DNA from 3 places in the Burkholderia theae genome. Region 2 is predicted to be linked to each of the others. Evidence: riboswitches for the same ligand, from Rfam matches in the RefSeq annotation. Region 2 holds a riboswitch; each other region holds the start of a gene.

Evidence for each region. A riboswitch is a leader RNA that binds a small molecule or an ion and turns the genes downstream of it on or off. The one in region 2 is predicted to bind cobalamin.
Region 1: another riboswitch for cobalamin. It lies ahead of ACN22W_RS13675 (FecCD family ABC transporter permease); the one in region 2 lies ahead of cobA (uroporphyrinogen-III C-methyltransferase).
Region 3: another riboswitch for cobalamin. It lies ahead of ACN22W_RS32045 (CbtB domain-containing protein); the one in region 2 lies ahead of cobA (uroporphyrinogen-III C-methyltransferase).

Annotation. Positions count from the first base shown of each region.
Region 1 covers NZ_CP183461.1:2,889,930-2,899,873, forward strand. The annotation lists gene ACN22W_RS13650 (cobalamin-binding protein) at 1-899, shown strand, start outside; gene cobC (alpha-ribazole phosphatase) at 978-1,562, opposite strand; gene ACN22W_RS13660 (adenosylcobinamide-GDP ribazoletransferase) at 1,547-2,323, opposite strand; gene cobT (nicotinate-nucleotide--dimethylbenzimidazole phosphoribosyltransferase) at 2,313-3,368, opposite strand; gene ACN22W_RS13670 (ABC transporter ATP-binding protein) at 3,421-4,236, opposite strand; gene ACN22W_RS13675 (FecCD family ABC transporter permease) at 4,233-5,231, opposite strand; cobalamin riboswitch at 5,390-5,643, opposite strand; gene ACN22W_RS13680 (ATPase) at 5,799-6,149, shown strand; gene ACN22W_RS13685 (cell division protein ZapA) at 6,146-6,460, shown strand; RNA gene ssrS (6S RNA) at 6,541-6,722, shown strand; gene ACN22W_RS13695 (EVE domain-containing protein) at 6,794-7,255, shown strand; gene ACN22W_RS13700 (SIMPL domain-containing protein) at 7,450-8,190, shown strand; gene lgt (prolipoprotein diacylglyceryl transferase) at 8,303-9,193, opposite strand; gene ACN22W_RS13710 (LysR substrate-binding domain-containing protein) at 9,283-9,944, opposite strand, start outside.
Region 2 covers NZ_CP183461.1:1,924,769-1,934,712, reverse strand. The annotation lists gene ACN22W_RS09010 (ATP-binding protein) at 51-1,127, opposite strand; gene cobN (cobaltochelatase subunit CobN) at 1,124-4,933, opposite strand; gene cobW (cobalamin biosynthesis protein CobW) at 4,940-6,019, opposite strand; gene ACN22W_RS08995 (HoxN/HupN/NixA family nickel/cobalt transporter) at 6,045-7,103, opposite strand; cobalamin riboswitch at 7,291-7,556, opposite strand; cobalamin riboswitch at 7,671-7,907, shown strand; gene cobA (uroporphyrinogen-III C-methyltransferase) at 8,017-8,826, shown strand; gene ACN22W_RS08985 (cobalamin biosynthesis protein) at 8,823-9,200, shown strand; gene cobO (cob(I)yrinic acid a,c-diamide adenosyltransferase) at 9,235-9,837, shown strand; gene ACN22W_RS08975 (cobyrinate a,c-diamide synthase) at 9,840-9,944, shown strand, end outside.
Region 3 covers NZ_CP183462.1:3,209,749-3,219,692, reverse strand. The annotation lists gene ACN22W_RS32065 (purine-cytosine permease family protein) at 1-261, shown strand, start outside; gene metE (5-methyltetrahydropteroyltriglutamate--homocysteine S-methyltransferase) at 323-2,617, opposite strand; gene ACN22W_RS32055 (LysR family transcriptional regulator) at 2,744-3,652, shown strand; gene ACN22W_RS32050 (CbtA family protein) at 3,675-4,397, opposite strand; gene ACN22W_RS32045 (CbtB domain-containing protein) at 4,411-4,620, opposite strand; cobalamin riboswitch at 4,653-4,789, opposite strand; gene ACN22W_RS32040 (histidine phosphatase family protein) at 4,843-5,430, shown strand; gene ACN22W_RS32035 (inorganic phosphate transporter) at 5,590-7,182, shown strand; gene ACN22W_RS32030 (2OG-Fe(II) oxygenase) at 7,470-8,213, shown strand; gene ACN22W_RS32025 (DHA2 family efflux MFS transporter permease subunit) at 8,489-9,913, opposite strand.

The sequences.
Region 1 (9,944 bases), 970 kb from region 2:
GCCGGCTGGTGCCGGTCGCGGCGCTGGCCGTGCTCGCTCACGCGCCGCTCGTCCACGCCGACGTCACGACGCGCGACGACGCCGGCAATACCGTCACGTTGCCCGCGCCCGCGCAGCGCGTGATCAGCCTCGCGCCGCACGCGACCGAGCTGGTCTACGCGGCCGGCGGCGGCGCGAAGCTCGTCGGCACCGTCACCTACAGCGACTATCCGCCCGCCGCGCAAGCCGTGCCGCGCGTCGGCGACAACAAGGCGCTCGATCTCGAGCGTATCGCCGCGCTGAAGCCCGACCTGATCGTCGTCTGGCGGCACGGCAACGCCGAACGGCAGACCGACGCGCTGCGCGCGCTGCACATCCCGTTGTTCTTCAGTGAACCGAAGCATCTCGACGACGTTTCGTCGTCGCTGCGCAGGCTCGGCCTGCTGCTCGGCACGCAGCCGGCTGCCGATGCGGCCGCGGCCGGCTTTGCGCGCGACATCGCCGCGCTACGCGCACGCTATGCGGCCCGAGCGCCCGTCACGATGTTTTTCCAGGTCTGGGACCGGCCGCTGATGACGCTCAATGGCGCGCACCTGATCAACGACGTGATCGCGCTGTGCGGTGGCCGCAACGTATTCGCGTCGCTCAAGCCGCTCGCGCCGACGGTCACCGACGAGGCCGTGCTCGCGGCGAATCCGGAAACGATCGTGACGACGAGCGCCGGTGCGACACGCTCGGGCGACCCGCTGCCGAGCCTGGCGCACTGGCGCGCGTGGCCCGCGCTGACGGCCGTGGCGCGCAACAACCTGTTCGCGATCGACGGCGATCTGCTGACGCGGCCGTCGCCGCGGATCGCGCAGGGTGCGGCCGCGCTGTGCGAGGATCTCGACGCCGCGCGTGCGCGGCGGCCGGCGAACTGATTTCAGGCCGTACGTGCGCGGTGTTCCCGCGAGAGCCGCGAGCGGCCGGATGCCGTTCACGTGCCGGCCTGCACGCGCCTATTCGTCCCAGTGCACGACTTCCCACGCGCATGCCGCGTCGTCCTTGCGCAGCCAGACGACACCGCCCGTCGGCACCGGCCGCGACAGCAGCGTCGCGAGCGGCACACGCAACACATGCGACGCGAATGCGCGGATCACGCCCGCATGCGTGACCACCCATTGCGGCCCGTCGAACTGCACAACCGCATCGGCCCGCCGTGCGACACGCGCGGCGAACCGCGCGACGCTTTCGCCGCCATGTGCGCATGCATGCATCAGGTCGGCCGCCCACGCATCGAGCGCCGCACGGTCGATATCGTCCCAGCGCTGCATTTCCCACGCGCCGAAATCCATTTCCTGCCAGCCCGCGTCGCTCGACACCGGCACGTCGAATCGCTGCGCGAGCCGCTCGGCGACCGACACGCATCGCGTCAGCGGGCTCGTCCAGATCCGTTCGGGCGACGGCGCGCCGAGCGCGGACAGATGCGCGAGCACGGCGTGCGCGCCGGCGTCGGCCGGCGCGGCGAGCGGCACGTCGCTGCGTCCATAGCAGACGCCCGGCTCGACGCCGACGGCCGGATGACGGATCAGGACGACGTCCATCCGAGCACCAACAGATAGATGGCCAGTTCGCTCAGTTGCTGCGCGAAGCCGAGACAGTCGCCCGTATAACCGCCGATCCGCTTCACGAAGTAGCGGGCGGCCCATGCGCGTACGAGCACGAGCGCGACACCTGCCGCGATGCCGGCACGCCAGTCGGGCCAGAACAGCCAAGGCAGCCCGAACACCGCCGCGATGCACGCCGCACGCACGCCCATCCGTTGCGCGACCGGTTTCGCCTTGCCTTCGGGCCGCACATAGTCGAGCGACATCAGCAGGCTCACGGCCGCCGCGCGGCTCGCCGCATGCGCGGCGATCATCGTCCAGGCGGCACGCAGCGGCGGCATGGCCGCGAGCGCCTGCCATTTCAGGCCGAGCGCGATCACGAGCGCGACCGCGCCGAACGTGCCGATCCGCGAGTCGTGCATGATGCGCAGCACGTCGTCGCGCGTATAACCACCACCGAACGCATCGCAACTGTCGGCGAGGCCGTCTTCGTGGAAGGCGCCGGTCGCGAGCAGCGTCGCGGCCATCGACAGCCCGACCGCGATCGACGCGGGCAGCACGCGCAGCGCGGCAAGATAGACGAGCGCGCCCCACGCGCCGACGCACGCGCCGACGAGCGGGAAATAGCGTGCGGCCTGGTCGAGATCGCCCGCCGCATAACCAATCGCGCGCGGCACGGGCACGCGCGTGAAATAGCCGAGCGCGACCAAGAAGTAGCGCAGTTCGGCACGCACGCCGCGCGCGCGCTCAGGCGTCACGATTGTCGACGCCGGCGGACTCGAAGCTCGCCATTTCACTGAGGGACGCCGCCGCCGCGCGCACGAGCGGCAGCGCGAGCGCCGCACCCGTGCCCTCGCCGAGCCGCAGGTCGAGCGCGAGCAGCGGCTTCGCGCCGAAATGCTCGAGCATGCGCCGGTGCCCGGCCTCGTGCGACGTATGCGAGAACACGCAGTAATCGCGCACGCCGGGCACGATACGCTCGGCGACGAGCAGCGCGGCCGTCGCGATGAAGCCATCGACGAGAATCGTCATCCGCTCGCTCGCGGCCGCGAGATACGCGCCCGTCATCATCGCGATCTCGAAGCCGCCGAACGTCGCGAGCACGTCGAGCGGCGCGATCGCGTGCGAGTGCTTGACGAGCGCGCGGCCGAGCACCGCGCGCTTGTGCGCGAGGCCCTGGTCGTCGAGGCCCGTGCCGCGCCCGACGCATGCGTCGATCGGCACGCTGAGCAGGCGGCTCATCAGGCACGCGGCCGACGACGTGTTGGCGATCCCCATCTCGCCGAAGCCGATCACGTTCGTGCCGAGCGATGCATGCAGGCGCACCCGCGCCGCACCGGCCGCGAGCGCCGTCATCGCCTCGTCGTGCGTCATCGCCGGCTCCGCCGCGAAGTTGCGCGTGCCGCGCGCGACCGGCAGCGACACCAGCCGGTCGGACAGCGGCAGCGGCGACGCCACGCCCGCATCGACGATCTCGAGCGTGCTCTGCGCGACGCCCGAAAACGCGTTGATCGCCGCACCGCCGGCCAGGAAGTTCGCGACCATCTGCGCGGTCACCGCTTGCGGATAAGGACTGACGCCCTCGGCCGCGATCCCGTGATCGCCGGCGAACACGATCATCACGGGGCGCTGCACGACCGGCCGCTCGGTGCGCTGGATCAGGCCGATCTGCAGCGCGATCGCCTCGAGCTGGCCAAGGCTGCCGGGCGGCTTGGTCTTGTGATCGATCACATGCTGCAGGCGCTTGCGCAGCGTTTCGTCGAGCGGCGCGATCGCGGGCGGGAAGTGGGTCGAATTCGTCATCGAAGAGCCGTGTCGTGGGTGCGGCCTGCGCCGCGCATCGGGAAAGGAAACGTCATTGTCGCTCGGGCCACGCCGGCAGCAGCGCGTCGCGGCCGTTCTCGCGGATCAGCACGAGCGGATAACCGAACGCGTCGCTCGCGCGTTCGGGCGTCAGCACATCGTGCACGGGGCCGGCCCACGCGTGGCCGCGGCCGTCGAGCAACAGCGCATGCGTCGCGAAACGCCGCGCGAGATTCAGGTCGTGGCACGAGAACAGCACCGTGCGCGGGCCTGCGTCGAGCCATGCGGCCAGCGCGGTCAGGCAATCGATCTGGTGATGCAGGTCGAGATGCGCGAGCGGCTCGTCGAGCAGCATCAGTGGCGCATCCTGGCACAGCGTCGCGGCCAGCGCGACCCGCTGCCGCTCGCCGCCCGACAGCGACAATACGTCGCGCGACGCAAGCGCGGTCAGGTCGAACGTCGCGAGCGCCTCGCGCGCGGCCGCGCGGTCGCCGTCGCGCTCCCAGCCCCAGCCACCGAGATACGGAAAGCGGTTGAGCAGCACGGTGTCGAACACGGTCGCGCTGAACGCGTCGTGCAATTGCTGCGGCATCAGCGCGCGGCGCTGCGCGAGTTGCGCGGGCGGCCACGCGGCGAGCGGCCGTCCGTCGATCTCGACATGCCCGCCGGCCGGCGGCTGCAGCCCCGCGAGCGTCGCGAGCAGCGTCGTCTTGCCCGCGCCGTTCGGCCCCGCGACGCACCAGATCTCGCCGGGGCGGAACGCCTGCGCGAGGCCGTCGAGCAGCGTGCGTGCACCGGCCTTCAGCGTCAGGTCGACGGTCGCACAGGTCAGGTCGCCGCCGCCAGCGTGCAATGCGGTATGCGTCATCGCATCGGTCTCCTCAGCAACATCCACAGGAACACCGGCACGCCGATCAACGCGGTCATCACGCCGACCGGCAGTTGCGCGGGCGCGATCGCAGTGCGCGCAAGCAGGTCGGCCGCCATCACGCCGCCGCCGCCCGCGAGCATCGCGGCCGGCAGCAGCATCCGCTGGTCGTTGCCGAACGCGAGCCGCAACGCGTGCGGCACGACGAGGCCGACGAAGCCGATCGTGCCGGCCGTCGTCACCGCGGCCGCGGCGGCCAGCGATGCGACGAGATAGATCCGCACGCGCAGCCGCGTGACGGGCACGCCGAGCGCAAGCGCGGTCGCGTCGCCGCGCAGCAGCACGTTCAGTTGCGGCGCGGCCGGCAGCGCGACGCATGCGCTCAGCAGCAGCGCGCCCCACGCGAACCACGGCGCCGTCACGCCGTTCAGGTCGCCCGTCAGCCAGAAGATGATGCCGCGCAGCCGTGCATCGGGCGCGAGCGACAGCAGCAACGTGACGAGCGCGCCCCACCCCGCCGCGATCACGACGCCCGTGAGCAGCAGCCGCGGCGACGCATCGCGCGAGTCGCCGCGCCACAGTTCGCGGCGCGCGAGACCGAGCACGAGCGCGACCGACACGAGCGAGCCGGCGAACGCCGACGCGTCGACGAGCCACCATGCGCCGCCCGCGATCATCGCGACGAGCGCGAAACCGGCCGCGCCGCCGGACACGCCGAGCACGTACGGTTCCGCAAGCGGATTGCGCAGCAGCACCTGCAGCAGCGCACCGGCAAGCGCGAGCAGCGCGCCGCACGCGAAACCCGCGAGCGCACGCGGCAGGCGCAGCGTACGGACGATGTCGGCGAACAACGCATCGCCGCCGTGCGGCACGAGCGACGCGAGCGCCTGCCACGGCGACATCGGCACGCTGCCGATCGACAACGACGCGATGAACAGCAACGCGACCACGGCGGCCAGCGTGGCCCAGATCGCGGCAGCGCGTGCGGCGCTCATGCCGCGCACGGCCGCGCGCATGACGCGCGGCGCATCCGCCGGCGGCTGCCGGCCGGGCATGACAGAAGCGTCGCGCGGACGATTGGGGTCAGCATCGAAGAGAATTCCGTGAAGCGTTGCGCACCCCGCTTCCCCGCGGGCCGCGCGTCACGAAGCCCGTGCGGGCTTCCCGTCTCGGCCGGTATCCGGGCTGGCGGCGTACCGGCTCGCCTTCCCGCGCGATGACGCGCAGTGGCCCGCGCCCGTGCGCGAAACCTTCACGCGGAACGCGCCCGAGCCGGCCTGCGTCACCAGACGCGGCCGCTTACCGTTGCGGGGGCAGCGCAGGTTGGCGGCTTCCTGGCGGAGCCCGCGCCCTGCTTCCCGTTTAACCGCGCGTTCACGCGCGAGCACCGAGGCGGCGCCAGTTTAGGAGCGGGTCGCGCGAGCGTCAAGGAAGCGTCCGGGAATGCAAAAAGACGCACCTATTCGCGACAAGAAGCAGGGGTGTTACGACTGGAAACGTTACAGATGTCGGATTGCGCGTTATTCCGCGCTAAAATGCTGGGTCTTTAGAGGACGCAGCAAATGCTCAACGAACTCGAAACCTTATCTCAAAATATTGGCCGTCTGATCTCGCTGAACAAGCGCTATCACTCGGAACGGCTCGCGCTCGAGGAGCAGGTCGCGCAATTGCGCGCGGAAGCGGACACGGTCCGCGCGGAACTCGCGCAACTGCGCGACGAACGCAATGCGCTCGCAGCCGAGCGCGACACGTTGTCGGCAAAGATCGACGACGCCCAGGTGAAACTGAACGCGATTCTCGAAAAGCTGCCGCGCTCGAAAAACGCGGAGCAAGCCGACAACCAGCTCGACCTGCTGGATGCGCAGGCGCGTACGGAAGGCGATGACGCGGCCAGCCACGGAGAACATGCATGAGCACCAAGCAGATCGAAGTCTCGATTCTCGGTCAGCCCTATCGGCTCGCCTGTTCGGCCGAGACCGAAGCGGCGCTGCTGGAGGCAGTCGCGCGCGTCGACGCCGAAATGTCGAAAATCCGCTCGAACAGCTCGGTACGCGGCACCGATCGCATCGCCGTCATGGCCGCGCTGTCGCTCGCATCGGAATTGCTGCGGCTGCAAACCAGCGTGCGGCACGGTGAAGCATTTCCGGCGGAGGAAATCCGTCGTACAATGCACCAGATGAACGAACAGCTCGGCGCGGTGCTCGCACAGCACGAGACGCAGTAAGGTTTGATCGATACGTCGATTCCCCTTGATCTCGGCGATCAACGGTGGTCAAATTGGCGCATCGAAATACAGTTCAGTCAGCTTCCCTGCCTGGTTCGCCAAGGTCATATATTCCTTGAACCAATGCCATGTGCACGGTTGCGGAAATTTGTAGCACGGGCGCGCGCGTCACTCTGTCTGATGTACCCGAAGTGCTGCTAACTGCGACCAATTCTGAACCTCAGGTTCAGGATGCCGGCCTAGCGGCCAAGGCGGGGGCCTATCCAACGGCATCGGGCACGTCCCGGTGCCGTTTCCTTTTGTAGCAGCCTTTTTCTGCGTCGATCACGATCCATGCAATACTGGCTGATGAAGTCCGAACCGGACGAAGCAAGCATCGACGATCTCGCTCACGCACCGCAGCGCTCGCTGCCGTGGACTGGCGTGCGCAACTATCAGGCGCGCAATTTCATGCGCGACACGATGAAGATCGGCGATGGTGTGCTGTTCTATCACTCGAGCTGCCCCGAGCCGGGCATCGCGGGCCTCGCCGAAGTGTCGTCGACGCCCTACCCCGATCCCACGCAGTTCGATCCGAAAAGCCCCTATTACGACCCGAAGTCGACGCAGGAAGCACCACGCTGGCTGCTCGTCGACGTGCGCTACGTGAAAAAATCGGCGCTCGTGCCGCTCGCCGCGCTGCGCGAACACGACGAGCTCGCCGACATGCGCGTGCTCGCCCGCGGCAACCGGCTGTCGATCACGCCCGTCACGCGCGCCGAATGGCGGTTCATCACCGAAAAGCTGATGAAGTAGGCGCACGCAGCAGGCGCCCGCCAAACGTCAAATCTGGTCAGTACACGTCGCCACAACGGAACTCGCGCCGCTTTCGCGCGGCCTAAGCAACCGCTGTCGGCCGATCGGGCCGGCTGTTGTTTTTTTTGTCGCGCGGTACGCCCGCGTCGCGCACGCGTCATCCGCCTGCGCGCCCTCGCACAAGGAGTCCAACAATGACCAAGAAATCCGCACTCGCGCTGTCGCTCGCCCTCGCCGCCGCCATTCCCGTCGCGCTGACGCTCGCGTCGCCCGCCGCGCATGCACAAACGGCGAACCCGCACTTTCCGGAGCCGGCAGGCGTGCTGTCGCTTTCGTCGCAGGCCAGTGCCGACGTGCCGCAGGACATCATCCACATCACGCTGTTCTACGAGCAGCAGGCAAAGGACCCGGGCAGCCTGACGTCCGCGCTGAACCAGCGCGCCGACGCGGCACTGTCGCAGGCGAAGGGCGTATCGGGCGTCACCGCGCACACGGGTGCATTCTCCGTGTATCCGAGCACCGATCGCGACGGGAAGATTTCCGCATGGCGCGGCCGTACCGAGGTCGCGCTCGAATCGCGCGATTTCGCTGCGGCGTCGAAGCTTGCGGGCCAGTTGTCGAACCTGATGCAGGTCGCGAACGTCGAGTTCTCGCTGTCGCCCGAAGCGCAGCGCACGGCCGAGCAGAAGCTCACGACCGAAGCGATCAAGTCGTTCCGCGCCCGCGCGGACGAAGCCGCGAAGGCATTCGGCTACAGCAGCTATACGATTCGCGACGTGAACGTCGGCAGCGGCCGCAACGTGCAGCCGTACCCGCGCATGATGGCGATGGCCGCGGCGCCGATGGACAGCGCGAAGATGAGCGCGCCGATCGCAGTCGAAGGCGGCAAGGCCACCGTGTCGGTCACCGTCAACGGCTCGGTGCAGATGAAGTAACGCGCATCGCGCAGTTGCTGGATACGAAAACGCCGGCCCGAGGGCCGGCGTTTTTCATTGGCATGCGGCATGGTGCCGATGCACGCGCCGCTCGCGCGTGCATCGATACGCATCACGCAGCGGCATGCGCCGCGCGACGGCGATACGCCCAGACCATCAGCGCAACGCCCGCGAGGATCATCGGCAGCGACAGCCACTGCCCCATCGACAGGCCGAGCGCAAGCAGGCCGAGGAAGTCGTCGGGCTCGCGCGCGAACTCGACCGTGAAGCGTGCGAGGCCATAGCCGATCAGGAACAGTGCGGACACGGCGCCCATCGGCCGCGACTTGCGCGAGAAGAAGAACAGCGCGAAGAACAGCACGATGCCTTCGAGCGCGATTTCATAGAGCTGCGAAGGATGGCGCGGCAGCATCTGGTATTGCATGAACACGTCGGCGAGATGCCACTTCTCGACGAGTGCGGGATGCTTCGGCAGCCATGCCGCGTCGTCGCGCATCGCGCCCGGGAACAGCATCGCCCACGGCGCCGTCGGATCGGTCACGCGGCCCCACAGCTCGCCGTTGATGAAGTTGCCGAGCCGCCCGGCCGCCAGCCCCGTCGGCACCATCGGCGCGACGAAATCGGTGACCTGCAGCCAGTGGCGCTTGCGTTGCCACGCGAACAGCACCATCGCGAGCGTCACGCCGAGGAAGCCGCCATGGAACGACATGCCGCCTTCCCACACCTTGAATACGTCGAGCGGATGCGAGAAGTAGAAATCGGCCTTGTAGAACAGCACATAACCGAGCCGGCCGCCGAGCACGGTGCCGAGCACGCCGTAGAACATCATGTCGTCGATGTCCTTCGCGGTCCAGCCCTGCACCGCGACGTGCGGCAGCTTCAGGCGGACCCGGCCGACGACGATCGCCGCGATGAAGCCGACGAGATACATGAGGCCGTACCAGCGCACGGCCAGCGGCCCGAGATGGATCGCAACGGGGTCGAAATTCGGGTGAATGATCATGGGTTAGCGAAGAAGTTTTCGAATACGGTACGGCTGTCGCGAACGCGCGGCACCGCGCTTTGGACGGCACCGGCGCATCATCGTTCACGTCACGCGGCAAGACCCTGCGCGCGCACGACGTCGATGAAGGCGGCGAGCACGGGACTTACGTCACCGGTGCGCCACACGAGGCCCGTCTCGACGACCGGCGCGAGACCGGCGAGCGGCCGATAGACCACGCCGGTGCGCCGCAGGTTACGCAGCGATTGCGGCACCAGTGCGACGCCCATGCCGGCCGACACGAGGCTGACGATCGTCTGCATCTGGATCGCCTCCTGGCCGATGCGTGGGGTTTCGCCCGCCGCGCCGTAGCAGCCCGTAATGATGTCATAAAAGCCGGGCGCCAAACGACGCGGAAAGATCACGAGCGGCAACGCGGCGACTTCGGCGAGGTTCACGGGTTCGTCTTCCGGCGCATCGGACGCCGCGGCCGGCATCGCGACCACCAGCGGCTCGCGCACGACGGGCAGGTACGACAGCCCGGCCGCGTGACGCGGCGGCACGGGCGGAATGACGAGCCCCGCGTCGATGCGGCCGGCGACGAGTTCGTCGATCTGCACGTCGCTCGTCGCCTCCGCGAGATGCAGGCGCACCTGCGGATAGCGCGCGCCGAACGCGCGCAGCAGCGACGGCAGCAGCCCGTAATCGGCGGTCGACACGAATGCGAGCGACAGCGAGCCGGCCTCGCCGCGCGCGAGCCGCCGCGCGAGCG
Region 2 (9,944 bases):
CTGCCATCGAGGACCGCGAATGGCGTTCGCGGCGGCGCCGGCTCGATGGCTCAGTGTTTTTTTAGCGGCAGCGGCACCACGCTTTTCACGTCGCGCAGCCCGGCCGGCTCGGGCCGCAGGTAGCCCCAGTCGCCCTGCGCGACGGCGGTGTCGTTCCCGGTTGTGCCCGGTTGATCTTCCGGCTGATGGCGTGCCTCCGGCGGCGAACGATCGTCGCGTGCGCGGTCCGGCTGCGACGCGCCGGACGACGGCGGCGTACCGGCATGGCGCCGGTGCCGCAGCACGGCTTCGGCCACGCGCGTCACGTGCGACACCGTCACCGCATCGGCCTGCTCCAGCGCGGCGAGTGCGCGCGCGGCGCGCAGCATCACGAGATCGGCACGCAACCCGTCGACGGCTGCGTCGATGCACAGCGCGCTGACATGCGCATGCACCGCATCGCCGAGATCGAGCATCGGCAGCCGCGCACGCGCCGCGTGAATCCGGTCGCCGAGTTCGCGCTGCGCGGCTGCATGGCGTGCGCGGAACGCGTCCGGATCGAGATCGAATGCCAGCCGCGCCTTCACGATCCGCTCGCGCTGCGCGGCATCGAAACAGTTCTCCAGCTCGACCATCAGCCCGAAACGGTCGAGCAGTTGCGGACGCAATTCGCCTTCTTCGGGATTCATCGTGCCGATCAGCACGAAGCGCGCGTCATGCGCGTGCGACACGCCATCGCGCTCGACGAGATTCACGCCGCTCGCGGCCACGTCGAGCAGCGTATCGACGAGCCCGTCGGCGAGCAGGTTCACTTCGTCGACATACAGCACGCCGAGGTGCGCCCGCGCAAGCAGGCCCGGCCGGAAGCGCACGCCGTTTTCGGCCAGCGCATGCGCGAGATCGAGCGTGCCGGTGACCTGTTCGTCGCTCGCCGACAGCGGCAGCGTGACGAACTGCCCTTCGGGCAGCAGCTCCGCGAGGCCGCGCGCGGCGGTCGATTTCGCGGTGCCGCGCGGCCCGCTCACCAGCACGCCGCCGAGCGACGGGTCGATCGCGGCGAGCAGCAGCGCCTGCTGCAATGCATCCTGCGCGACGAGCGCCGCAAACGGAAAGACCGCGCGGGCGCGGTGCAGTGTCGGATCGGTCATCGCCGTCCCCCTTCCTGGAGTTGTTCGCTTTCGAGCCAGACCGCTTCGATCCGCTCGCGATAGTCGCCCGGCTGCTGCCACAAGCCGCGCTGCATCGCCTCGACGAAGCGTTCGCAGATGCCGTGCAGCGCCTTCGGATTGTGCCGTTCGAGGAACGCGCGCGTGTCGTCGTCGAACAGGTACGCGTCGGCGACGAGCGCGTACTGGTGGTCGGACAGCACGCGCGCGGTCGCGTCATAGCCGTACAGGTAGTCGACGGTCGCGGCCAGTTCGGCCGCGCCCTTGTAGCCGTGGCGCTTCACGCCGTCGAGCCATTTCGGGTTGACGACGCGCGAGCGGATCACGCGCGCGATCTCCTCGCGCAGCGTGCGCATCTTCGGCGCGACCGGGTTCGCATGGTCGCCGTGGTAGATGCTTGGCTGCTGCCCGGACAGGTGCCGCACGGCCGCCGTCATCCCGCCCTGGAACTGGTAGTAGTCGTTCGAATCGAGGATGTCGTGCTCGCGGCTGTCCTGGTTCTGCACGACGACGTCGATCGTCGCCAGCCGCTCGCCGAACACGTCGGGCGCGGCATCGCCCGCGCTGTTCTGCGCATACGCATGGCCGCCCCACTGGCGGTAGGCGTCGGCGAGATCGGCGTCGGTCTGCCAGCGGCGCTGGTCGATCAGGTCCTGCAGGCCCGCGCCGTAGCTGCCCGGCCGCGCGCCGAACACGCGCCAGCCGGCGCGGCGGCGCGCTTCGTCGGGCGACACGCCTTGCGCGACCCATTTCGCGCGTTCGCGCTCGATGCGCGCGCGGATCGGGTTCAGTTCCTCCGGCTCGTCGAGGGCGGCGACGGCCTGCACCGCCGCATCGAACAGATGCATCAGGTTCGGGAACGCATCGCGGAAGAAACCGGATACGCGCAGCGTCACGTCGATGCGCGGCCGGTCGAAGATCTCGATCGGCAGGATCTCGAAGTCGGTCACGCGATGGCTGCCGTGCGCCCATTTCGGCCGCACGCCGAGCAGCGCGAACGCTTGCGCGATATCGTCGCCGCCCGTGCGCATCGTCGCCGTGCCCCACACGGACAGGCCGATCGCGCGCGGATAGTCGCCGTGATCCTGCAGATGGCGCTCGATCAGTTGCTGCGCGGATTTCAGGCCGAGCGACCACGCGGCCTGCGTCGGCACCGCGCGCGTGTCGACCGAGTAGAAGTTGCGGCCGGTCGGCAGCACGTCGGGGCGGCCGCGCGACGGCGAGCCGCTCGGCCCCGGCGGCACGAAGCGGCCGTCGAGCCCGCGCAGCAGCTGGCGCATTTCCTCGCCGCCGCATGCGTCGAGCGCGGGTATCAGCGTCGAGCGCACACGCTCGATCACCGCGAGCGTGTGCGGCCATGCGCCGGGCGGTGTCGCGTCGGTGCTGGCGTTGCCGCCTGCGGCTGCGCACAGCCCGTCCAGCCACTGCTGCGCGAGCCGTTCGAGCCGCTCGCGCGTATCGCCCGCATGGCGCCACGGCGATGCGTCGAGCGCCTGCAGGATCGTCGGCCGCGGGCCAGCCCACGGTGCGGCCCAGTCGGCCGACAGCGGATCGAAGTCGTCGCCGAGCGCGAGATCGCGCGCGAGCGCGCCGATCAGCCCCGCACGCACGCCCTTGCCGTCGCCAATTGGAAAACGCGCGAGCGCGAGCAGCGTGTCGCGCCGCTGCCGGTCGGCCGGCGATACGCCGAACACGTGCAGCCCGTCGCGAATCTGCGCTTCCTTCAACTCGCACAGCCAGGCGTCGACGCGCGTCAGCAGCGCATCCTCGTCGCCGGTGTCGCGCGGCGGCGATACGCTCAGCTCGTCGTGCAGCCGGTGCTCGGCGATCGTCGCGAGGATCGTCTTGCGTAGCAGCTTCGCGCGCCGCGCATCGACCATCAGCGCCTCGTAGTATTCGTCGACCTGCCGTTCGAGATCCTGCAGCGGGCCGTAGTTTTCCGCGCGCGTGAGCGGCGGCATCAGGTGATCGATGATCACGGCCTGTGCGCGCCGCTTCGCCTGGCTGCCCTCGCCCGGATCGTTGACGATGAACGGATACAGGTGCGGCAGCGGCCCGAGCGTCAGGTCGGGCCAGCACGCGTCGGACAGCGCGACGCTCTTGCCCGGCAGCCATTCGAGGTTGCCGTGCTTGCCGAGGTGGATGACCGCGTCGATGCGATATGCATCGCGCAGCCAGAAATAGAACGCGAGATACGCGTGCGGCGGCACCAGATCCGCGTCGTGGTAGCTCGCGTAGTCGTTTTCGCCGCGCGAGCGCGACGGCTGGATGCCGACGAACACGTTGCCCGCGCGCCAGCCGGCGATCGTGAAACGCCCTTGCCGCAGCGTCGGGTCGGTTTCGGGCGGCCCCCAGCGCGCGTTCAGCGCGTCGCGCACGGCCGCCGGCAGCCGCGCGAAATGCGCGGCGTAATCGGCCAGTGCAAAACTCTGGAACGCCGGGCGCAATGCATGCACGGCCGCGTCGTTGGTCACGCCTTCGGTGAGCCGCGCGATCAGCGCGTCGCCGTCGGGCGGCAGGTCGGCCACCGCGTAGCCCGCGTCGCGCAGCGCAGCGAGCACGCGCAACGCGGATGCCGGCGTGTCGAGCCCGACGCCGTTGCCGATCCGCCCTTCGCTTTGCGGATAGTTCGCGAGAATCAGCGCGACGCGCTTGCTCGCGTTGTCCAGCGTGCGCAGCCGGCACCAGCCGCGCGCCAGCGCCGCGACGAACGCGATCCGTTCGGCGTCCGGCTGGTAGCGCACGACGTCGACCTCGGTGTGCGGGCAGCGATACGCGAGCCCCTTGAAGCTCACCGCGCGCGTGACGATGCGCCCGTCGACCTCGGGCAGCGCGATGTGCATCGCGATGTCGCGCGCGTGCAGGCCCTGGTTGTCGGCCACCCATGCGTCGCGATTGCCGCCGGACAGGATCACCTGCAGCACCGGCGCGTCGCCGGCGAGCACTTCCGGCTCGGCCGCATCGATCGCGCCGGCCGCGAACGCGGTCGTGTTCAGCACGAGCGCGACGTCGTGCGTGTCGCACAGCTGCGTGATGACCTCGCGGCTCACCGCGTCCTTGAGCGACGTCACCGCGATCGGCAGCGGATTCAGCCCTTCCCGCGCGAGCGCGTCGGCCAGCGCGTCGAACACGGCGGTGTTCGCGGCCTGCCAGTGCGCGCGATAGAACAGGATCGCGACGACCGGCGCGCCGGGCGTCCAGCGCGGCCGCCAGTCGTCGATGCTCGCGCGGTCGCGCGCCGGGTGATACAGCGCGGCGGCCGGCAGCGGGCGCGGCAACTCGGGTTCGTCGCCGAAGCCGAGCGTGTGGAACGCGATGCTGCGCAGCAGCGCGTCGGCGTTGTGCACGCCACCCTCGCGCAGGTAGCGCCACCACAGCCGGCACAGGTCGGGCGCGACCGTGCTCTTCGCAACGAGGTTCGGGTCTTCCTGCAGGTCGCCCGAGAACATCGCGAGCTGCTGCCCGCGCTTCGACGCGAGCGACACGGCCTGCTCGATCCCGTACGGCCAGTACGCTTCGCCGCCGAGATGATCGATCACGACCGCCTTCGCGTGGCGCAGCACGTCGTCGACATAGAAATCGACCGACGCCGGCTGCCGCAGGAACGTGACGTTCGCGAGCCGCACGCTCGGAAAGCCGGCCGGCAGCTGCGGCACGACGCTCGCGAGCAGCGACAGCGTCGTGTCGGCCGAGCTCAGGATCACGATGTCGGCCGGTTGCTGGTCGATCCGGACGACGCCCTGCGTATCGTCGACGAAGCCGCCCGGCGTGGTGCGCAGCAGATGCATCGTGCGTTACGCCTGTTGCGGTTCGGCCGCGCACGCGGCGTCGAACGCGCGCTGCAGTGCGGCCGCGTCGAGATCCTCGCCGATCAGCACGAAGCGGCTCGCGCGCGTTTCGCCGTCCTGCCAGCGACGGTCGAAATAGCTGTCGAAGCGGCGGCCGACGCCCTGGATCACGAGCCGCATCGGCGCGCCGGGCAGCGCGGCGAAACCCTTCGCGCGATAGATCGTGTGCGTCTCGACCACGCGCTGCAGTGCGGCGATCGTCGCTTCGCGCGTGCCCGCGTCGCCCGATACGACGACCGAGTCGAAATCGTCGTGGTGGTGATCGTGATCTCCGTCGTCGGCCGAGCCGTGATGGTCGTGACGCAGGTGGATCGTGTCTTCCGATGCCGATTCGAGCCCGAGCAGCATCGCGAGGTCGAGCTCGCCGCGCGTCGCGCGCACGATCTTCACCTGCGGCGGAATCTCGTCGCGGATCGCGGTTTCGATCTGCGCGAACTGCGCGTCGCCGACGAGATCGGCCTTGTTCACGATCACGAGATCGGCGGACGACAGCTGATCGGCGAACAGCTCGTGCAGCGGCGATTCGTGGTCGAGGTTCGGGTCCGCACGGCGTTGCGCGTCGACGGCCTGCGGGTTTTCCGCGAACTGGCCGCTCGCGGCGGCCGGCCCGTCGACGACCGTCACGACCGCGTCGACCGTGAAGCTGTTGCGGATCGTCGGCCAGTTGAACGCCTGCACGAGCGGCTTCGGCAGCGCGAGGCCCGACGTCTCGATCAGCACGTGGTCGATGTCCGCGCGCCGCTCGACGAGCGCTTCCATCACCGGATAGAACTCTTCCTGCACGGTGCAGCACAGGCAGCCGTTTGCGAGTTCGTAAAGCTGGCCGGACGTTTCGTCCTGCGTGTCGTCGCAGCCGATGCCGCAACCCTTGAGGATTTCGCCGTCGATGCCGAGTTCACCGAATTCGTTGACGATCACCGCGATGCGGCGGCCTTCGGCGTGCTGCAGGATGTGGCGCATCAGCGTCGTCTTGCCGCTGCCGAGAAAGCCCGTGACGATCGTGACGGGAAGCTTGCGTAGGGTCATGGTGGGTCCTGGGTCGAATGGGGGTTCAGGCAGAGATCGTCACATCGATCTCGTCGTAGCGTTTGATGCGATAGATCGCGGCGGACACGAGCCAGCTCGCGAGGAACAGCCCGATCACGACGTAGCCGAGCATCCCGAAATGCGCGGCCGCCGTCGTCGCGAAGTCCCACACGGTGCCCTGCAGCGACAGCTTGCCGGCGAGCAGCGCCAGCACCTCGATGCCGCCGATCAGCGCCGCGACCAGCACCGAGACGAACGTGATCGTCATGTTGTAGTAGATCTTGCGGATCGGCCGCACGTACGCCCAGCGGTACGCACCCATCATCAGGATGCCGTCGGTCGTGTCGACGAGCGTCATGCCGGCCGTAAACAGCGCGGGCAGCACCATCACCGACCAGAACGACAGGCCGCCCTGCACCTGCGTGGCCGAGATGCCGAACAGCGCGATCTCGGTCGCGGTGTCGAAGCCGATGCCGAACATGAAGCCGACCGGATACAGGTGCCAGCTGCGCGACACGATCCGGAACAGCGGGCGGAAGATGCGCGCGAGCACGCCGCGCTGGTTCATCAGCAGGTCGAGATCCGCCTCGACGAGCGGCTCGCCGCGCTTCACCGCGCGAAACGTGCGATACACGGAAACCAGGATCATCAGGTTCGCGGCCGCGAGCAGCAGCAGGAAGAACGCGGATACGCAGGTACCGATCGTGCCGCCCAGCTCGCGCATGCCGTCGAAGCGCGACAGCGACGCGGCGGTTGCCGCGACCACGGCCGACATCACGATCACGACCGTCGAGTGGCCGAGCGAGAAGAACAGGCCCGCGCCGAGCGGGCTGCGGCCCTCCTGCATCAGCTTGCGCGTCACGTTGTCGATCGCCGCGATGTGGTCGGCGTCGACCGCGTGGCGCAGCCCGAACACGTACGCGAGCAGCGCGGTGCCGAGCAGCACGGGCTGGCCGTGGAAGGCGATGAATGCCCAGACCCACGCGCCGACGTTGAAGGCGATCAGCAGTGCGTAGATCGCGACAATCTTGCCGCGCAGCCCGGATGAACTGTCGTTGAACAGGCGAAACAGCGAATCGAGCATGACGCTCCTTTGCGAACGGTCGACATGAAGCATGCCAACACGGCCGTCGCTGCGCGGCCCCGTGCGGCCCCGCCCTCCATCGGGCCGGATCATGCGCGCTCGCGCGGGCGGCCGGACGACGGGAATCGGGAAACGCTCGGGTGTCGGGCACGCTGCGGCCGTGGACGATGCGCCGCCTCCCCGCGGCGCTGAACCCCAACGTTTAGGCCGGTATCCGGGCTGGCGAACACGCCGCTTCGCCTTCCCGGATGCGCAAGGCATCCAGTGGCGGTCGTCCGCATGCGCGCGGCATGCGGCGAAGCGGCGTTGCATCGTGGCGGGCACGATGCGTTCGCTTACCGTTGCGGGGGCAGCACAGGTTGGCTCGACTGCGACGCAGGCAGGCTCCCTGTTTCCCGTTTAACTGCGCGCGCCGGAGCGGCGCGCGCGAGCACCAAAACGCGTGCGAGTGTAGGCGTCGGGGGCGGGAGCGTCAAGGCGACGCGGGCCGCCGGGCCGGGTTTCGCACGGCCCGCGCGCCGCGCCGGAGGCCGTGCGCGGCGGGTTCGCGCGGGCGGACCGCTGTGCTATCGTAGCGCCGCGTTCGGTGCTCGCACGCGCATTCCGCGCATGCAGTTAAACGGGAAACAGGAGGCGGACGACCGCCCGGCCTGTGCTGTCCCCGCAACGGTACGCCGCCCGCGCGACGCGCTTCCCCGCGCACGCGCCCATGCCGCCCACGATGCCACTGCCCTTCACCGGGCGGGAAGGCCGCGGCCTGGCAAGCGGCCAGCCCGGATACCGGCCGACGCAAGGGGCGAGCCCGACGCTCGCCGAACGCCCGATCCGCGGGGGACGGATGGGGTGCGCATTCCACCCGCGTTCGCGCGGGCTTCGCCCGATCCGTCATGTCTTGCCTGTTTGCCGGCCGCCGATGTGCCGCCCGCCTTCCCCTTTCCACTGTTTCGACACGGTGCGCGCCGTGCCGCGCGCGATGAGCCGCGCGTGGCTCATCGGCGCCGGCCCCGGCGATGCCGACCTGCTGACGCTCAAGGCCGTGCGTGCGATCGGCGCGGCGGACGTGCTGCTCGTCGACGATCTCGTGAACCCCGACGTGCTGCGCCATGCGCGCGCCGACGCGCACATCGAGCACGTCGGCAAGCGCGGCGGCCATGCGTCCACGCCGCAGGAGGCGATCGTCGCGGCGATGCTCGCGCACCTGCGCGCGGGCCGCAGCGTCGCGCGGCTCAAGGGTGGCGATCCGTTCGTGTTCGGTCGCGGCGGCGAGGAACTGGCCGCGCTCGGCGCGGCGGGTTTTCCGGTCGAGGTCGTGAACGGCATCACTGCGGGCATCGCCGCACCGGCCGCACTGGGCATTCCGGTCACGCAGCGCGGCGACGCGCAGGGCGTGATCTTCGTCACGGGCCACGGCGCGGGCGCCGACGAACCCGACTGGCGCGCGCTCGCGGCGACGCGCATGACGATCGTGATCTACATGGGCATCCGCCGGCTCGATACGATTGCCGCGGCGCTGCGCGACGGCGGCCTGCCCGGCGATACGCCGTGCGCGGCGATCGAGAATGCGACGCGTCCCGGGCAGCGGCACGTGCTCGCGACGCTCGACACCCTTGTCGAACAGGTCGGCGCGACCGGCATCGGTTCGCCAGCGATTGTCGTGATCGGCCGCGTCGCGGCGCTCGCTGACGATCCGGCGGTGCGTGCGGCGCTCGGCGGCGGTGCATGATGCGCGTCGCGCTCGGCGTCGGTTTTCGCGCGGGCACGACGGCCGCGCAACTCGACGCCGCGATCCGCGCGGCGCTGGCGCTTTACCCGGACGCCGAACCGGCGGTCGTCGCGACGCTTGCCGACAAGGCGCACGCCCGTGCGCTGCGCACGCTGTGCGCGCGCCGCGGCTGGGCGCTCGTCGGGTTCGACGCGGCGCGGCTCGCGAGCCGTCCCGAACTGGCCGCGAGCGGCCCGTCGGATGCCGCGCTCGCGCGCTTCGGCGTCGCGGGCGTGGCCGAGCCGTGCGCGCAGCTCGCGGCGCCGCATGGCCGGCTGCTCGGCCCCAAATCCATCCGGGACGGCGTGACGGTCGCGCTCGCCGGCCCGCTCTGAACCCTTTGTTTCGCTTTCGACAGGACGATTCCCGATGAAGACCGATACCGAATCCCATCAGCGGATGGCCGAACGCCGCCGCGCCGGCCACGAGAAGAAACAGGCCGCCGCCACCCACGAAAAGGGCCTGCTGATGGTCCACACCGGCAACGGCAAGGGCAAGAGCACGGCCGCGTTCGGCATGGCCGTGCGCGTGCTCGGCCACGGCATGCGGCTCGGTGTCGTGCAGTTCATCAAGGGTGCGCTGCATACGTCCGAGCGTGACTTCCTCGGCGCCGTCGCGGAATGCGACTTCGTGACGATGGGCGACGGCTATACGTGGAACACGCAGAACCGCGACGCCGACATCGCGACCGCGCGCAAGGGCTGGGACGAGGCGCGCCGGATGATCGAAAGCGGCGACTACCGGATGGTGATCCTCGATGAGCTGAACACCGTGCTGAAGTACGAATACCTGCCGCTCGACGAGGTGCTCGCGACGCTCGTCGCGCGCCCGGACTCGGTGCACGTCGTCGTCACCGGGCGCCACGCGCCCGATGCGCTGATCGACGCGGCCGATCTCGTCACCGAAATGCGGCTCGTCAAGCATCCGTACAAGGAGCAAGGCGTGAAGGCGCAGCGCGGCGTGGAGTTCTGAGCGTGCCGGCCTGCCCCGCGCTGTTCGTCAGCGCGCCCGCGTCCGGCCAGGGCAAGACGTCGGTGACGGCCGGCCTCGCGCGGCTGCACCGCCGGCTCGGCCGCCGC
Region 3 (9,944 bases), on a different replicon from region 2:
GTCGCGTACCTGGCCGGCTTCGCGGCGATGGTGCCGTTCTTCTACATCTTCGATGCCGAAGCGAACCGCGAGGTATTCGTCGGTCCGTTCGCACGGATGCTCGGCGGCGTCGACATCGCGTGGCTCGTCGGGCTGATCGTCGCGGGCGCCGTGTATGCGGTCCTGTCGCGCTCGCTCGACCTCGAACACGAACGGCGCGTGATCGCGAAGACGCCTGCGCCCGACGCCCCCGCCAGCACGGGCATTCGCGAACGCGCATAACGGAAAACGGCCCGTCACGGCGGGCCGGTACTTCAGTCGTCGCAGCGCAAGCTGCCGCGCGTCAGTGTGCCTGGTTGCGCAGCGTCTTCGCGGCGGCGACCATGTTCGTCAGCGCCGGAATCACTTCCGCCCACTGGCGCGTCTTCAGGCCGCAGTCCGGGTTCACCCACAGACGCTCCGCCGGAATCCGTTCAGCCGCCTTCCGCATCAGGCCGACGATGTGATCCTGCGTCGGGATGTTCGGCGAGTGGATGTCGTACACGCCCGGCCCGATTTCGTTCGGATACTTGAAGGTGTCGAACGCGTCGAGCAGCTCCATGTCCGAGCGCGACGTCTCGATCGTGATCACGTCCGCATCCATGTCGGCGATCGACGCGATGATGTCGTTGAACTCCGAATAGCACATGTGCGTGTGGATCTGCGTATCGTCCTGCACGCCGTTCGCAGTGATGCGGAATGATTCGACCGCCCACTTCAGGTACTCGCCCCATTGCGCGCGGCGCAGCGGCAGCCCTTCGCGCAGTGCCGCCTCGTCGATCTGGATCACGCGCACGCCGGCCTTCTCGAGATCGAGCACTTCGTCGCGGATCGCGAGCGCGAGCTGGTAGCACGACACCGAACGCGGCTGGTCGTCGCGCACGAACGACCAGTTCAGGATCGTCACGGGGCCGGTCAGCATGCCCTTCATCGGCTTGTTCGTCAGCGACTGTGCATACGTGATCCATTCGACCGTCATCGCCTTCGGGCGGCTGATGTCGCCAAACAGGATCGGTGGCTTCACGCAGCGCGAACCGTACGACTGCACCCAGCCGAACTGGCTGAATGCGTAGCCGTCGAGCTGCTCGCCAAAATATTCGACCATGTCGTTACGCTCGGCTTCGCCGTGCACGAGCACGTCGAGTTCGAGCGATTCCTGCTCGCGCACGCTGCGTTCGATCTCCGCGCGCATCGCCGTGCGGTAACCCGCTTCGTCCAGCGTGCCGGCCTTGAACTGGCTGCGCGCCTGGCGGATTTCGACGGTCTGCGGGAACGAGCCGATCGTCGTCGTCGGGAAGGCCGGCAGGCTCAGTCGGGCCGACTGCTTCGGCGCGCGCTGCGCATAGGGGCTCACGCGATTGCCGAGCTGCGCGTCGATACGCGCGATCGCGGCCTTCACGACCGGGTTGTTCACCCGCGGCGAGCGGCGGCGCGAGTCGATCGCGGCGGCATTCGCGGCAAGCGCATCGGCCACTTGGTCGCGGCCTTCGTTCAGCGCGGTCGCGAGCACCTTCAGTTCGTCGAGCTTCTGCAGCGCAAACGCGAGCCACGAACGGATCTCCGCGTCGAGCTTCTCCTCGCTCGCGAGATCGACCGGCACGTGCAGCAGCGAGCACGACGGCGCGAGCCACAGGCGATCGCCGAGCTGCTTCGCGAGCGGTTCGAGCCAGTCGAGCGTCGCGTTCAGGTCCGTCTTCCAGATGTTGCGGCCGTTGATCGCGCCCACCGACAGCACGCGCCCGGCCGGCAGTTCGCGCACCAGCGCGTCGACTTCGTCGCGTGCATTGATCGCGTCGATATGCAGGCCGTCGACCGGCAGCGAGGCCGCGAGCGTCAGGTTGTCCTGAAGCTGCCCGAAGTAGGTGGCGAGCAGCACCTTGATGCGGCGCGTTTCCAGCGTCGCATAGGCGGTGCGGAATGCGTGCCGCCACTCGGCGTCGAGTTCCGTGACGAGAATCGGTTCGTCGATCTGCACCCATTCGACGCCTTGCGCGGTCAGCGTGTCGAGCAGCGCGCCGTACACGGGCAGCAGCTTCGGCAGCAGCGCGAGGCGATCGGAATCGTCCTTCGCCTTGCCGAGCCACAGGTACGTGACGGGACCGAGGATCACCGGCTTCACGGCCACGCCCTGCGCCTGCGCTTCCGCCAGTTGCTGGAGCAGGCGCGACGGGTCGAGCGAGAAGTTCGTGTCCGCGTGGAATTCCGGCACGATGTAGTGATAGTTCGTGTCGAACCACTTCGTCATTTCACCGGCCGAGACACCGCCGCAGCACGCGGCATGCTCTTCGGCCGACTGCGCCGACCGGCCGCGCGCGACGCGGAAATAGTTGTCGAGCACGTCGCCGTGGAAGCCCTGCACGCGCTTCGGCAGGTTGCCGAGCGTGAAGCTCATGTCGAGCACCTGGTCGTAGAACGCGAAGTCGCCGAGCGGCGCCAGGTCCAGATCGCGCTGGTCGTTCCAGTGGCGCTGGCGCAGCTGCGCGCCGAGCGCCTTCAGCTCGTCGCGCGACGATTCGCCTTTCCAGTAGCGTTCGAGACCGAACTTGAGTTCGCGCTTCGCGCCGATGCGCGGGAAACCGAGGTTGTGTGTGGTGACCATGACGCTGCCGTCCAGATGTAGTGAATGTCCGGCAGCCATGATAGGGATTTCAACACATGAAATAAAATGGCATTATTTCATTCATCCATTAAAATTGTTCATGCATCTGTCGGGTGAGCGATAACCATGCTGGAACGATTCCATCTCGTCGTGATTCGTGAAGTCGAGCGCCAGGGCTCGCTGACCGCGGCCGCCAACGCGCTGCACCTCACGCAATCGGCGCTCAGCCATACCGTCCGGAAAATCGAGCAGCAGCTCGGCACGCCGATCTGGGACCGGGAAGGTCGCGGCCTGCGGCTCACGCAGGGCGGGCAATATCTGCTGAAGCTGGCGAACCGGCTGCTGCCGCAGTTCGAGCTCGCCGAGGAGCGGATGAAGCAGTACGCGAAGGGCGAGCGCGGCACGCTGCGCATCGGGATGGAATGCCACCCGTGTTACCAGTGGCTGCTGAAGGTCGTGTCGCCTTATCTGTCGCGCTGGCCCGACGTCGACGTGGACGTGAAGCAGCGCTTCCAGTTCGGCGGCATCGGCGCGCTGTTCGGTTACGACATCGACGTGCTCGTCACGCCCGATCCGCTGAACAAGCCGGGTCTGCACTTCGTTCCCGTATTCGATTACGAGCAGGTGCTGGTGGTCGCTGACTCACACCGGTTCGCGAACGCCGACTACGTGACGCCCGCGCAATTGACGGACGAGATCCTGATCACCTACCCGGTCGAAACCGACCGGCTCGACATCTACAACCAGTTCCTGACGCCGGCCGGCATCGTGCCGAGGCGGCACAAGTCGATCGAGACGACCGACATCATGCTGCAGATGGTGGCGAGCGGGCGCGGCGTGGCCGCGCTGCCGAGATGGCTCGCCGACGAATACGCGGACCGCATGCCGGTCGTGCCGGTCAAGCTCGGCAAGAAGGGCATCGCGAAGCAGATCTTTCTCGGCATCCGCGAGGCGGACGCGGCGATCGACTATCTGGCCGCGTTCGTCGCGCTGGCGCGAGAATCGACGTGGAGCGCGCCGCGCATGATGCGCTAGGCGCGCCCGGTTGCAGGACGTGTCAGGCGGCGCGCATGCCGATGCGTTCGCCGCGCTCGACCCACGCGCCGAACAGCAGGCCGATCGTCGTCCACATGATCACCTGCATGCCGATCGCCGCGACGCGGAACTTCCACAGCACGGCGGCCGGGAAAGCGGCCGGCACCTCGTTGATCGACGGCAGCCCGAACTGCACCGCCGCGATGATCGCGACGAACACGAGCCCGGCGACGATCGACGCGTTCCATTGGCCGAGCTTCGCCAGCAGATGGCGGCGCACGCTGACCGAGAACACCATCGTCGCGATCGAGATCGCGATCATCAGGAAGAACAGGCCCGTGCGATAGCCGATCGTGTCGGGATCGCCGACCGACGGCGGATTGGCCGGGTACTTGAGGTTCGGCACGATCACGAGCGCGATGAACGCCGCCAGTGCGAGCCACGCGGCCAGCGGCCGCGCCGGGAGGCGGCCGCCGCGCCCGTACGCGAACGCGAAGACCAGCGAGAACAGCCCGCCGAATGCCGCACCGTAGGTCACGACACCGGTCAGCAGGCCAAGGCCGGCCTGCGTGTGACGACTGACCAGCTCGGGCTCCGGCGCATCGCCTTTGGCGGTGTCGAGCTTTTCTTCAAAGGAAATCGCCTGATCGACTTGCGGTTCGCCGACGATTTTCGCGAAACCGAACGTGAGGAGGCCCGCGGCGATGCCTGCGAGCATCCCGCGCATGAGCAGCTTTCCGACCATCGTGTTCTCCGCGTCAGTGGCAGGGAAAGCCGAGCAGATGGCGGCCGTCGTGGACGAATTCGTGAACGTACATACCCGGCACGAGCGACGTCGCGCCTTGTTCCGCGCCGACGAAATACAGGGCGAGCAGCAGGATCAGGCCGACGAACACGGCCCACGGCAACAGTTCACGGACGGGGATGGGTGCCGGCACGACGACCGGCTTCAGCACTGCTTCGCTCATGGATGCACCTCAGGGGAATCGCGCCCCGACAAATGTTGGATGGGTACGAAGGCAGGTCTGGCTTCCGGGATCGAGATTCCCCGGTTACAGTGGCGCGACCGCGCCGGAATTGCACCGGCTTCCGCGTTTCGTATCGGGCGGATTGTACGCGCGAAAGTCCGCGTGTTGAAGTGACGGCGTGCGAGCGACCGCACGTTCCGCCCGGCCCCTCCGACAACCGACATGACCCTGCATGCCTCGCTGCGCCTGATCGCACACGCATCGACCCGTGCGATGCGCACCGGCACGTTTCCCGACGACGATCCGCTCGACGCGCGCGGGCTCGCCGACGCCGCCGCATTGCGCGACCGGTGGGCGGGCGTCGCCGGCGCGATCGTGCTGTGCAGCCCCGCCCGCTGCGCGCGACAGACTGCCGATGCGCTCGGGCTGCGCGCCGACATCGATCACGCGCTGCGCGACATCGACTACGGCAACTGGCGCGGCCAGCGGCTGCACGATCTCGGCCGCGACTGTCCTGACGAATTGGGTGCATGGATCGGCGATCCGTCCGCATCGCCGCACGGCGGCGAATCGTTCGACGCAGCCATGCGGCGCGTCGGCACATGGTTGAACGCGCTGCAGCACGACCGCGACATCGTCGCGATCACGCATGCGGCGATCATTCGCGCGGCCGTCGCGCAGGCGCTGCGGATGGATTCCAGGGCCGCGACTCGCGTCGACGTCGCGCCGCTGTCATGCACGACATTCGCCGCATCGCCGCATGGATGGATGTTGATCGCGGATGTCGATCGGCGCGACACTGATGCGTAAGCCCCTGTCGTGCCGAGTTGCGTGCGCCATGTGGCCGAAGATGCGTGCCGGCGCTCGGCTTACATCGCTGTAAGACATGCCGTTCGTCATCCCGACTGTCATCAAACTGACTGCTGGCCGAAGCTAGGATCAGACGCGATTCCCCTACGAGATGCCGTCATGAATCAACCTGCTTCGTCCGCCTCGAACAATCCGGGCTCCGTCGAACGCACCCGGCAAGTCGGTTATGCCGTCTTCGTGCTGGTACTCGCGATCGGCGCCGTCTATATCGCCATGCACCTGATCGACGATCTGTCGTCGGTCCGCGAAGCGTCGCTGTTCCCGTACCTGATGCTCGGCGCCGCGCTGCTGATCGCGCTCGGCTTCGAATTCGTCAACGGGTTCCACGACACCGCGAACGCGGTCGCCACCGTGATCTACACGCACTCGCTGACGCCGAACGTCGCGGTGATCTGGTCCGGCATGTGGAACTTCCTCGGCGTGATGGTCTCGAGCGGCGCCGTCGCGTTCGGCATCCTGCAGTTGCTGCCGGTCGAGCTGATCCTGCAGGTCGGCAGCGGCTCGGGCTTCGCGATGGTGTTCGCGCTGCTGATCGCCGCGATCGTCTGGAACCTCGCGACCTGGTATTTCGGATTGCCGTCGTCGAGCTCGCATACGCTGATCGGGTCGATCATCGGCGTCGGGCTGATGAACCAGCTGATGCACGGGCCGTCCGGCACGAGCGGCGTCGACTGGGGCCAGGCGCTCGGCGTCGGCAAGTCGCTGCTGTTCTCGCCGATCGTCGGCTTCCTGTGCGCGTCGCTGCTGCTGCTCGTGCTGAAGGCCGTCGTGCGGATTCCGGAGCTGTACAAGGAGCCGCCGAAGGATCAGCCGCCGCCGTTCTGGATTCGCTGCCTGCTGATCCTGACCTGCACGGGCGTGTCGTTCGCACACGGTTCGAACGACGGGCAGAAAGGGATGGGCCTCATCATGTTGATCCTGATCGGCACGGTACCGACCGCGTATGCGCTGAACAAGGCCGTTACGCCGGCCGAATCGCAGACCTTCGTTGCGGTCGCGAACCAGGCGGCCGCAACGTTCGGGAAGTACACGAACGGCGTCGCGCCGTCCGCGAACCCGCGCGCCGACGTCGAACACTACGTGCAGCGCCGTGAGCTGACGCCGGCCGTGCTGCCGGCCGTGCAGCAGTTGTCCACGTCGCTCGCGACCGCGGTCGGCGCGTCGGGCTCGATGGCGGCCGTGCCGCAACGCGACGTCGACAACGTGCGAAACACGATGTATCTGGTGTCCGAAGCAATTCGCCTGATCGAGAAATCGGGACAACCCGCGTTCGCCGCCGACGACAAGCTCGCGATCGACAACTATCGCAAGCAGCTCGACCATGCGACCAAGTTCATTCCGACCTGGGTGAAGGTCGCCGTCGCGATCGCACTGGGTCTCGGCACGATGGTCGGCTGGAAGCGGATCGTCGTGACCGTCGGCGAGAAAATCGGCAAGCAGCATCTGACGTACGGACAGGGCGCGTCGGCCGAAGTCGTCGCGATGCTGACGATCGGCGCCGCAGACATGTACGGGCTGCCGGTGTCGACGACACACGTGCTGTCGTCGGGTGTCGCGGGCACGATGGCGGCGAACGGGTCCGGGTTGCAATGGAGCACGGTGCGCAGCCTCGTGCTCGCATGGGTGCTGACGCTGCCGGCGTCGATCGCGCTCGCGGGCGGGCTCTACTGGCTGTTCCGGTCGGTGGTCTGATCGGGGACGCTTTGGGTGGCCGGTGAGCGCCGGCCACCTGTAGTGGAAGGTTCGACTCTCGCTTCTCCGCTCCGACACGTCGCCGCATGCGGCGTGTCCGTGCCGCATCGCACGCCTCTCCCCCTTCCTTTTCCGAATTGGAGCGCAAGATCTGGAGCGCGCCGTCTCACGGACGTCGGTAGACTGGGTTCATCAACTTCCATCGTGGATTCAACCGTGCGCGGAACGCTTCCTAAGCATTCCACGCGACCGCACGGCACCACGTTGCTGACGAACCGAGGTAGCCCGTGAACATTGCCGATCTGCAACCTGCCGTCGAATCGCTGAACATCGCGCAACGTGTCGACGCAATCGACTGGACGACTGTCGATGCGGAACTCGATCGCCATGGATGCGCGCGTGTGCCAGGCCTGATCTCGGCGAGCGAGTGCGATGCGCTCGCATCGCTCTATCCGCGGGATGCGCTCTATCGTTCACGCGTCGTGATGGCGCGGCACGGATTCGGGCGCGGCGAATACAAGTATTTCGCGTACCCGCTGCCAGAGGTCGTCGCCGAGTTGCGCACGACGATCTACCCGCATCTCGCGCCTATCGCGAATCGCTGGAACAACGCGCTCGGGCTCGACGTCCGTTATCCGAACGACCACGCGACCTTCCTCGATCGCTGCCACGCGGCGGGACAAACACGGCCGACGCCGCTGATCCTTCAATACGGTCCCGAAGACTACAACTGCCTCCATCAGGACCTGTATGGCGAGCATGTCTTTCCACTCCAGGTCGCGATCCTGCTGTCGGCGCCGGGCCGCGATTTCACCGGTGGAGAGTTCGTGTTGACGGAACAGCGGCCACGCATGCAGTCGCGCGCGGAAGTGGTGCCGCTGACGCAAGGCGACGCGGTGATCTTCGCCGTGCACGGCCGGCCCGTGCAGGGAACGCGCGGCTTCTACCGCGTCAACCTGCGCCACGGCGTAAGCCGGATCCGCAGCGGCCACCGCCACACGGTCGGCATCATCTTCCACGACGCACAGTGACGGCAACCGGAACGAGCGCAACGCTATCGTGCCATTCGTCTCGCGGATGAATTCGCACAGGAAACACCGCGCGTCCGCTGCACCAATCGCGCGTTATCGTTCGGGGGTGGTGCGACCGGGCATCATCACGCGATCTGCTCACTCGTTCACAGTGGCCGATGACGGAGTTCGCTGCCCGTCAGGCCATCTTGGCCATGACGAACAGACGCTTCAAGTGAGCGACAGGAAACGAAAGCATTCACCTGTCGCGACACAAAGGCGATTGGCGGCCCGGCCTATCCTCGCGCCACATTCGCCCGCAGCCGGTCGCCCGCATCGAAGGCCAGCCGCGCGTAGCCCGGCAACGTCAGCAGTGCAAGCACACCTGCGGCGACGAACGCCCAGCGGAAATCGTCGAGCACGTAGTGCATGCCGGCCGCATCGCCCCGCACCAACGCCGCGAGCCGCAGCGACAACGCGCCGAACGCGATCCCCATCCCGATCGTCATCTGCTGCGCGGCGCTCCACAACGTGCTGGCCGCGCTCGTCTGGTGAGCCGGGATATCGGCATAGGCCAGCGTCGCGAGCGTCGTGAACTGCATCGACCGCGTCAGCCCGTAGACGAACACGACGAACAGCGTGATCGCCAGCGGCGTCGATGCAGTCAGCCAGCCGCACGCGATCGTGAAGATGCCGACGATCGTCACATCGACGAGCGCGACGCGCCGGAAACCGAAGCGATCGAGGATCCACGACGTTCCCGCCTTCATGCCGAGATTGCCGAGCGCGCTCGCGAGCAGCAGCAGGCCGGACTGGAACGGCGACAGCCCGAAACCGATCTGGAACAGCAGCGGCAGCAGGTACGGCACGGCGTTGATCGCCATTCGCGTGATCGAGCCGGTGAACACCGTCACCGAGAACGTCGGCACCTTCAGCGTCGTGAAATCGAGCAGCGGATGCGCGCAACGTCGCGCATGCAACCACGCGGCAACACCGAACAGCACGCTCGCCCCCACCAGGACCGCCGCGCGCGTGAAGTGCACGTCCTGCTGGCCGGCCGCCTCGGTTCCGATCAACAGGCAGGTCAGCGCTCCACCGGCCAGCACGAAGCCGACCCAGTCGAGCGGCCTTTGTTCGTCGGCCCGCGTGTTCCGGACGATCAGCCAGGTACAGGCCAGCGCGGCAATGCCGAACGGGACGTTCAACAGGAAGATCCAGCGCCATGACGCATAGGTCGTGATAAAGCCGCCGATCGGCGGCCCGACGACCGGCGCGACGATGCCCGGCCACGTGATCGTCGCGATCGCGCGCATCAGCTTCGCCTTCTCGGTGCTGCGCACGACGATCATCCGCCCGACCGGCACCATCATCGCCCCGCCGATACCCTGCAGCAGCCGCGCAGCCGTGAACGTCACGACGCTATCGGACAGCCCGCACAGCACCGACGCTCCAGTAAAAACGACGATTGCACTGGCGAACACCGTGCGGGATCCATAGCGGTCCGCGATCCAGCCGCTGATCGGGATGAATACGGCGAGCGCAAGCATGTAGGCCGTCATCCCGAGACTCAGCGCGTTCGGCCCGACGCCGAACGAGCGCGCCATTTGCGGCAGCGCGGTCGCGATCACGGTTGTGTCGAGGTACTCCATGAAGAACGTTGCGGCGACGAGATACGGCAAGAAGTCGGTCGTCCGACCACCTTGGACAGGGCTGTCAGTCATGAACGGTGCAGGAGACGGAATGCTGAAGACA